One region of the Pseudoalteromonas sp. ATL1 genome, then DNA from elsewhere that is predicted to be linked to it. Evidence: predicted binding sites of a transcription regulator. Region 1 holds the regulator's gene; each other region holds the start of a gene.

The links. The regulator sigma-54, encoded in region 1, starts transcription at its own class of promoters, with help from an activator protein. The targets are predictions, from matches to a motif close to GTTGGCACGNNNNTNGNNT.
Region 2: the regulator sigma-54 is predicted to act here: its motif matches at 1,054-1,072, upstream of glnA (glutamate--ammonia ligase).
Region 3: the regulator sigma-54 is predicted to act here: its motif matches at 1,337-1,355, upstream of AC5FX4_RS06560 (DUF3192 domain-containing protein).

Annotation. Positions count from the first base shown of each region.
Region 1 is NZ_JBZYXL010000001.1:63,773-67,055, forward strand. It holds gene lptB (LPS export ABC transporter ATP-binding protein) at 1-535, shown strand, start outside; gene AC5FX4_RS00305 (RNA polymerase factor sigma-54) at 591-2,096, shown strand; gene hpf (ribosome hibernation promoting factor) at 2,124-2,411, shown strand; gene ptsN (PTS IIA-like nitrogen regulatory protein PtsN) at 2,414-2,866, shown strand; gene rapZ (RNase adapter RapZ) at 2,885-3,283, shown strand, end outside.
Region 2 is NZ_JBZYXL010000001.1:899,074-902,356, reverse strand. It holds gene typA (translational GTPase TypA) at 1-580, opposite strand, end outside; gene glnA (glutamate--ammonia ligase) at 1,138-2,544, shown strand; gene AC5FX4_RS03880 (DUF4124 domain-containing protein) at 2,666-3,175, shown strand; gene glnL (nitrogen regulation protein NR(II)) at 3,241-3,283, shown strand, end outside.
Region 3 is NZ_JBZYXL010000001.1:1,476,645-1,479,927, forward strand. It holds gene AC5FX4_RS06555 (GGDEF domain-containing response regulator) at 1-898, shown strand, start outside; gene AC5FX4_RS06560 (DUF3192 domain-containing protein) at 928-1,302, opposite strand; gene AC5FX4_RS06565 (D-2-hydroxyacid dehydrogenase) at 1,446-2,393, opposite strand; gene zntR (Zn(2+)-responsive transcriptional regulator) at 2,464-2,880, shown strand; gene AC5FX4_RS06575 (SO_0444 family Cu/Zn efflux transporter) at 2,864-3,283, shown strand, end outside.

The sequences.
Region 1 (3,283 bases):
CCACGACATTACCTTACTACCAATGCACAATCGTGCTCGACTAGGTATTGGTTACCTCCCTCAAGAGTCATCAATATTTAGAAAGTTAACTGTTTATCAAAATCTCATGGCCATTTTAGAAACTCGTAACTCGCTCAATAAAGAAGCACGCGAACAAATACTGAACGAGTTGTTAGATGAGTTTAATATTCAACACATTAGAGATAGTTTAGGTATGGCATTGTCGGGTGGTGAGCGCCGAAGGGTAGAAATTGCTCGCGCTTTAGCCGCAAACCCTAAATTTATCCTGTTAGATGAGCCTTTTGCTGGTGTTGATCCGATTTCGGTGTTAGATATAAAGAAAATTATCGAGCATTTAAAAAATCGTGGTATCGGTGTACTGATCACCGACCACAATGTTCGAGAAACCCTTGATGTATGTGAAAAAGCTTATATTGTGTCCCATGGTGAGCTTATCGCGTCGGGAACGCCAGAGCATGTTTTGGCGGATCAAACCGTTCGAGATGTCTACCTTGGTGAGCAATTCAGGCTATAGTTAAAACATTCTAGGTCACAATAATAATAGAGATTAGAAGGATTGTTAAAGGTACATGAGGCAATCGTTACAGCTGCGCATGGGGCAGCAACTTACCATGACACCACAACTACAGCAGGCAATACGTCTGTTGCAGTTGAGTACGCTAGATCTTCAGCAAGAAATCCAAGAAGCACTGGATAGCAATCCTCTGTTGGAAGTGGAAGAGTCTGACACGGATCTCGATACCTCCTTACAAGAAAAAAACGGTAAAGATAATAGCCACGACGATTCTCATGATGACAACCACGATAGTGAACCTGTGAGTGATTATGAGATGGACTCCGACGCCGCACTGAGTAAAGATACCGTGAGCGACGAATTGGCAATGGATGTAACTTGGGACGAATATATGAGCGCGGCCCCCGCCGCGAGCAGCGGCCCAATGCCTGAAGATGAAACGATTTACCAAGGTGAAACCACCGAAACCTTACATGAATATCTCATGTGGCAGTTGGAACTCACACCATTTAGTCCCATTGACCATGGAATTGCGGTGGCTATCGTTGAAGCCATTGATGATAACGGTACACTAACCTTAAGCACTGAAGAAATACTAGATAGTATTAACGATGGTCACTCAGGCGAACCCATCGAACTTGATGAAATTGAAGCCGTGCTTAAACGTATTCAGTTATTCGACCCAGTAGGGATTGGTGCTCGTAACCTTCAAGAGTGCTTGTGTATACAGTTAAATCAGTTTGACCCAAAAACCACGCCTTGGTTAACTGAAACAAAAATGATTTTAAACGAGCACATTGAGTTGCTTGCGAGTCGTGATTATCGAACATTGATGAAAAAGACAAAGCTTAAAGAAGCGGAATTAAAAGAAGTAATGACGCTCATTCACAGCTTAAATCCCAAACCTGCGGCCAGCATCATTCGAGAAGAATCTGAATACGTCATTCCTGATGTATCGGTGAAGAAAGTAAAAGGCCGTTGGGTGGTAGAATTAAACCCAGAATGCATGCCAAAAATTCGCGTCAATGATCACTATGCAGCCATGTCTCGTTCCGTAAAATCAAGCTCTGACAGTCAGTTTATTCGCTCGCACTTACAGGAAGCTAAGTGGTTTATTAAAAGCTTAGAGAGCAGAAATGAAACTTTAATGAAAGTTACCAATTGCATTGTGCAGCAACAACAGGCATTCTTTGAACATGGTCCTGAAGCAATGCGACCTATGGTGTTAAACGATGTTGCAGAGATGGTCGAAATGCACGAATCAACTATTTCTCGCGTAACAACACAAAAATATATGCACACACCAAGGGGCATTTTTGAGCTGAAGTATTTCTTCTCCAGCCATGTAAGTACAGAAAACGGAGGTGAGTGCTCATCTACAGCGATTCGAGCGCTTATCAAAAAGTTAATAGCTGCTGAAAATACCGCAAAGCCATTGAGCGATAGCAAAATAGCAGACATATTAGCGGAGCAAGGAATTAAGGTGGCCCGACGCACCATAGCAAAATATCGGGAGTCGTTAGCCATTCCACCGTCTAACCAGCGTAAAAGCTTGATTTAGACGTATTACCAAAGAAGGAAAATGCTTATGCAACTAAATTTAACTGGTCGTCATGTAGAAATCACTGATTCATTAAGAGACTATGTCAACAACAAGTTTGCGAAGCTAGAAAGGCACTTTGATCACATTAATAATGTGCACGTGATCTTAGATGTTGAAAAGCTGGTCCAAAAGGCCGAAGCCACCTTACACGTAAATGGTGGAGAGTTATTTGCTTCAACGGAACATCAGGATATGTATGCGGCGATCGACGGGCTTATTGATAAGCTAGATCGTCAAGTGATCAAACATAAAGAGAAGCTTACTCGACACTAATCATGAAACTAAGCTCGATTATAAACAAGGACTGCAGTAAAGCTGCGGTCCTTTTTAATAGCAAAAAACGTGTCCTTGAATACATCAGTGAACTGGCGCATGAGCAGCTGCCTCAGTTAAACCAGCATGATATTTTGAACGCATTAATGACGAGAGAAAAGCTAGGGAGTACAGGGATCGGTAAAGGTATTGCAATTCCTCATGGCAGAATGGCCGGCATTGAACAAGTAACCGCTATGCTCTTGGTCAACCAGCAAGGTATTCCTTTTGATGCGATAGACAATCGACCCGTTGATATTTTTCTCGCACTGATAGTGCCTGAAGGTGATAATCAGCAACATCTTAAGACATTGGCAGAGATTGCAGGAAAACTTAATGATAAAGAGTTTTGTAAACAGCTAAGGAATGCTAGCAATGATGATGAACTTTATGAGATTATTGCTTCAGCACACTAGGTAACTAAGAGAAGCATTATGGAATTAATCATTGTCAGTGGCCGCTCTGGTTCAGGAAAATCAGTGGCGCTACGTGTACTTGAAGATTTGGGCTATTATTGCGTCGACAATATCCCCGTGAATTTGCTGCCCTCGTTAGTCAGAAGTGTTTCTGACAACTTTGATAAAATCGCAGTCAGTATTGACGTGCGCAACCTCCCCAAAGAGCAGCAAGATTTCAACGATATTCTAGAGTACCTACCTGGCTTTGCTAACCCGATGCTGTTTTATCTAGACAGTGATGATAATACATTAATAAAACGTTTTTCAGAGACTCGTCGCTTACACCCTCTCTCGATGAACGATCTGCCGCTAGATTTAGCCATTCGTGAGGAAAAACAACTACTGGATGTGCTCACTTCGCGTGCTGATGTACTC
Region 2 (3,283 bases), 840 kb from region 1:
GCTCAACAATCGCTTCAAACATAGGTTGCATGTTGTCAGAAGGCTCGTCTAAATCTAATGTCGCCCAACCGTTGATAGCAGATGCGTAGATAACTTGGAAATCTAGCTGGTCATCTGTTGCGCCTAGGTTGTCGAAAAGGTCAAATACTTGGTCCATAACCCAATCAGGGCGTGCACCTGGTTTATCAATTTTGTTGATAACAACGATAGGCTTAAGGCCTAACGCGAATGCCTTTTGCGTTACGAAACGCGTTTGTGGCATCGGACCTTCTTGTGCATCAACCAATAGTAATACAGAGTCAACCATTGAAAGAACACGTTCTACTTCACCACCGAAGTCGGCGTGTCCCGGAGTGTCTACGATGTTAATGTGGTAGTCGTTCCACTCAATCGCGGTGTTTTTAGCTAGGATGGTGATACCGCGCTCTTTTTCGATATCGTTTGAATCCATTACACGCTCTTCATTACCGCCGCGCGTCTCTAGTGTACCTGATTGCTCAAGCAACTTATCAACTAGGGTTGTTTTACCGTGGTCTACGTGGGCGATAATCGCGATATTACGTAATTTTTCAATGCTCATGTTTATAACTCAGATAATTACTCGAAAGAGTGGGTTAATCCTATACACCTAATTGTGCAAAACAGCCTATAAATTGACCGCTAGGATTTATAAAGTGGCGTATTATCCCCTAATAACGCGATAGATGAAAGTTTATGCAGCATTATTTTTTAGCTTCATTAAACAATTTCGCTCTTTTTCGCCGTCATTTTACCCACTGAAAACCTGTTCAGTCAGCTTACGGGACTCTTTATAGTGCAATGTTAAATAACAAGAATAATTCAGAAATATGTAAAGGCAATGACAACCTAATTATGAGCAACATGGGTCAGTGAGGAAAACAAAGAAAGTTGCTCACTTTTCACTCAGTGCTTTCGAAAATGAACTACAATTTTCGCACCAACAACGTGCAATCGTGGATCATTTTGGTGCATAGCAGTAAGTTGCAAATGCCACTAACTAGATAAAACTCATATTTATCATTAAGTTAAAATTTTGGCACGTATTACGCTTACAAGAATCGCAATCGCATTAAGTTAATGCAGCAAGCATAAAAAACCCAACGAGTCGGAGGACACATGTCACAATCGGTTTTAGATTTTATCAAAGAAAACGACGTTAAATTTGTAGATTTACGTTTTACAGATACTAAAGGTAAAGAGCAGCACGTATCTATTCCTCATCATCAAGCCGATGAAGACTTCTTCGAAGACGGTAAAATGTTTGATGGCTCTTCAATCGCTGGTTGGAAAGGCATTAACGAGTCTGACATGGTATTAATGCCAGACGCAGCGTCAGCTAAGCTTGACCCATTTGCAGAAGAAACCACGCTTATCGTTCGTTGTGACGTTGTAGAACCAAATACACACCAAGGCTACGAGCGTGACCCTCGTTCTGTTGCAAAACGCGCTGAAGAGTACATGCGTTCAACGGGTATTGCTGATACCGTTCTGTTTGGTCCAGAGCCTGAGTTCTTCCTATTTGACGATGTTAAGTACAAAACTGACATGTCAGGCTCTATGTACAAAATTGACGCACAAGAAGCATCTTGGAACTCAGATCGTGATTACGAAGGCGGCAACACAGGCCACCGTCCTGGTGTAAAAGGGGGTTACTTCCCAGTAGCACCTGTAGACTCATCACAAGACTGGCGCTCAGCAACTTGCTTAGTACTTGAAGAGCTAGGTCAGGTAGTTGAAGCACATCACCATGAAGTAGCAACGGCTGGCCAAAACGAAATTGCAACTCGCTTTAATACGATGGTATTGAAAGCGGACGAAATTCAAGAAATGAAATACGTTATCCACAACATGGCACACCTTTACGGTAAAACGGCAACATTCATGCCTAAGCCAATCGTTGGTGATAACGGTTCTGGTATGCACTGTCACCAGTCACTTGCTAAAGATGGCAAAAATATCTTTGCTGGCGACAAGTACGGCGGTCTTTCTGAAGAAGCGCTTTACTACATCGGTGGTATCATCAAGCACGCTAAAGCAATCAATGCATTCGCTAACGCATCGACTAACTCATACAAGCGTCTAGTACCTGGCTTCGAAGCACCTGTTATGCTTGCATACTCTGCACGTAACCGTTCAGCTTCAATCCGTATTCCTGTTGTACCTTCAGAGAAAGCACGTCGTATCGAAGTACGTTTCCCTGATCCAACAGCAAACCCATACCTTGCATTCTCAGCAATGCTAATGGCAGGCCTTGACGGTATCAAAAACAAGATCCACCCTGGCGATGCAATGGACAAAGACTTATACGATCTACCTGCTGAAGAAGCAGCTGAGATCCCAACGGTTGCGTCATCACTAGACGAAGCATTGGCATGTCTTGACGCTGACCGTGAGTTCTTAACTCAAGGTGGCGTATTCACTGATGACTTAATCGATGCTTACATCAAACTTAAGTCAAAAGAAGTGGAAAAACTGAACATGACAACTCACCCTGTTGAGTTTGAAATGTACTATAGCGTTTAATCGCGCAACTTAAATCATATGTGTTCTCAAGCCCGCTTTAGCGGGCTTTTTTAGTGGTAAATCGTGCCGCTTCGTACTAAATTAGTATTTACTGAACAATAAGAAATAGGAAGATTTGCTGATGGTGCAGCGATTAATGATAGGTTGTTTGCTGCTAACTTGTTGCGCTCTACTGGCCGAGCCTCAAGTATACCGCTGGAAAGATGAACAAGGTAATTGGGTTTACTCAGATATGCCGCGTAAAGGCTCTGAAAAGGTAGACTTAAACCAACCGGTTACCATGCCTGCGGTAGACACTACGGTGCTTAAGCCAAAACAACAGACCAAACAAATCAGCTATGAACTAAAAATCGCCTCACCAGGTCATCAACAAACCATTCGAGAAAACACCGGCTCAGTCTATGTCACTGGACATGTCAGCCCTGTATTTTCTCGCGGCCTAAAGGTACAACTCTTCCTCGATGGCAAAGCAGCCAGCGAAAAGCAAACCAGTGCACAATTTGCCCTACGTAATGTTGAACGTGGAGAGCATAAACTGATCATACATCTATTTAACGAACACGGCACAAGAATTGCCAGTAGTGAACCCAGTACTTTTTATTTGCACCGCACCAGTCAAGTAAACCCGTAGCATGCAAAATACACGCATGATATTATGCACCATATTGGTGCAAAGATTCCCTAAGGTGATCCAAGATGGAACAAAATACGCAACCTATGTTAGGTACTCTGTGGCATA
Region 3 (3,283 bases), 1.4 Mb from region 1:
AGACAAAGGACGAGTATTAGTCGTTGATAGTGATCCCTTGAACCGAGTCGTGCTAGAAAACACTTTGTCCGATGAGTGTGACCTAACTTTGCTCGAGTCGAGTGAAGAAGCGATGAGCTTTCTTGCTACGCATCATGTTGACTTGATCATTACAGATATCAAACAAACCGACCAACAAGGCACGGTCTTGTTGCAAAAACTCAAAGATGCGCCTTCGACGTATATGATCCCCGTGATCATCATCTCAGCCAGCAATAGCTACAGTGATGAAGCGCAAGGGTTACAGATGGGGGCGGTTGACTACATTACAAAACCCTTTAGTCCTTTGATTGTCAGAGCAAGAGTGAAAATCCATTTGTCACTGAAGAAAAAAAGAGACTTGCTCGAGAAATTAGCCTCTATTGATGGCTTAACTGAATTACCTAATCGGCGCTTGTTCGATGAGCGCTTAGCCAAAAGTTGTCGCACCTGTCACGCATCAGGGCAAAGCCTAACTTTAATGCTGATTGATATCGATTTTTTTAAAAATTACAACGACGCCTATGGTTATGCTTTGGGTGACGAGTGCTTAATTAAGGTTGCCCACGCACTCGCTCGAGTCGTGAATGAATATAATGGCTTTTTAGCGCGCTTTGATGGTGTTCGGTTTGCCGTGCTGGCTATTGGTAGTAGTCATGAGGTGGTCTCGGAACTTGCCAATGCTTTGCATGATGCAGTTGATCAATTGTTATTGCCTCACCAACGTTCGCCCATTTGCGCGCATGTGAGTATTAGTATTGGCGTCGCTTTCATCGCGAGCCAAGCTGGGACGGATGTGAATGCTTGCTTGCAGTATGTCAATGATGCTTTGTCTGAAGCACAAACAAATCAACAAAGGCTGGTATTAAAAAGCCGCTAACCGAGCAGTCAGCGGCGTATTCTGTCGGTTTATAAAATATTTGTCATTGCGGTGTCGCCAAAACCAACGAGTAGATTATTTTTGAATACTAAAGGCGTGCACTCATCTTTGGTTACTTTACCATCTGAGTGTTTGCTGTTGGTTGCAAAAAATAGTACCTGATAAACATCGTCACCTTTTTTGACCAACTCAGTAAAATCAGGGGTATTAAATCGATTTAAAACGTCTTGATAACTGGTTCCCATGCTTAGCTGAGAAATTTTTTGACGATTGTCTCTTTGCGTTTTTTGCCAGTTGTTGTGGTCGTTTGCCCAACCACTTTCTACTTCGCCATCAGAGATAGCAACAACACAACCAGATAACATAGGCACAGCGAGCGCAGCAACAATAAGTAATTTTTTCATTATAATAACTTCCTTCGTAAATATAGTTGTTACTAAGCAAATACATTGCCAATTATTGAAATCATTTAAATATCAATAGCTTGATTGTTTTTGACAGTGTTCTTAAATTTAAAATTTCGCTTAAAATACCAATTTTTAGTAAATTACACCACTCTGTTGGTCTGTTTTTTATTGCAAAAATCAGTGATGTTTTGAGCAATGCCCGTTACTAGTCGAGTAATAGACTCTTTACTGGCCCACGCCACATGCGGTGTGATCAACAAGTTGTCACCTTGATATTGAATGAGCGGGTTATCAGCGCTTGCTGGCTCTTGGCTCAGTACATCGGTGGCGGCCCCAGCAATCATGTTTTTGCTTAGTGCTTCTGCGAGGGCTTGCTCGTTCACAATACCACCTCGAGCGGTATTAATTAAAATAGCCGATGGTTTCATCAGTGCGAACGTATCAAGATCAAATAAATTCTCGGTATCACTGGTGAGTGGACAATGAATAGAGACTATGTCGGCTTGTTTTACTGCTTCAACAAATGGCAGTCTGCCAGCGCGGGTATTGAGGCGTTGACGCTGTTCAGCTATCAGCACCTGTACGCCGTAAGCTTCGGCGACATGAGCGACCGCTTGACCGAGTGTGCCAAAGCCAATAATTGCCATTTTTTTGCCATAAATTTCAGTGATCGCATGATCGAGGCGACAAAACATCGTGCTTTTTTGCCATTCGCCCATTTGGCAATCATGTGTGTAGCGATGTACGTTACCGAGTAAGTTGCTAATCAGTGCAAAAGTATGCTGTACCACTGAAGGAGTAGAGTAGCCCGCAACGTTCGTTACTGCGATGGCGAGTGAGCTGGCCGCGTTTAAATCAATATTGTTAGTGCCCGTGGCCGCAACGCAAATGAGTTTTAGATTGTGTAACTGTCGCATGACTTGTGCACTGATCACCACTTTATTGGTAATGATGACATGTGCATTCTGACAGCGCTCAACCACTTCCTCACTTTGTGTGTGTGCGTATATTGTGAGTTGTCCTAGCTGTTGAAGTGGCTCCAAAGAGACTCCGCCGAGGGTTTGTGCATCTAATAATACAATATTCATATTTTTCTCTAAAAAGCTTGACCTTGGTGTTTACTCTAAGGTTTATACTTTACCATGAACTTAGGAGAGAATGATGAAAATCGGCGTGTTAGCAAAGCAATTAGGTGTATCAACAGATACGCTTCGTTATTATGAACAACATCAATTACTCACGCCCTCAGGGCGCAGTGATGCTGGCTACCGTGTATACGATGAAGCGCAGTTCAAGCAGATGCAATTTATTTTACGGGCCAAAGAGGTCGGTTTTAGTCTCAAGGAAATTCAAGAACTGTTAGAAATAAAAATTGATAAGCACCAGCATAGTTGTGAGGAGGTCAAAGCGATCACCTTACAAAAATTAGCGCTGGTACGAGAGCGCATCGCGGAGCTACAACGTTTTGAACAATCGCTTGCTAAATTAGCAAAGCGTTGTTGCGGCGGCCCTGAAAGCGCTGATTTTTGCTCAATATTGACGGCATTGGAGGATATCGATGGAACTACTCAATAACTTTTGGCAGCTATTTTTGCTGTCGGCACCGTGGCTCATGCTAGGGCTACTTTTAGCCGGTTTAATCAATGTATTCATACCCAAAGATTTTCTACAAAAGCACCTTGGCAAAGAAGGATTTTGGACAACGGTCAAAGCTGCATTGATTGGTGCGCCCATGCCTCTGTGCTCTTGTGGGGTGATCCCCGCAGCCGTTGGTTTACGTCGGGCCGGAAGCTCAAAAAGCGCGACAACGGCATTCTTAGTCTCTACGCCAGAGACGGGAGTCGATTCTATTTCTGTATCTTATGTATTACTTGGACCATTTATGGCCGTGATCAGGCCCATCGCAGCGGTCTGCAGTGCGATTGTGGCTGGCGTATTGGTTGGCCGAGAAGATAAACACGAGCATGTCAGGGCTTCT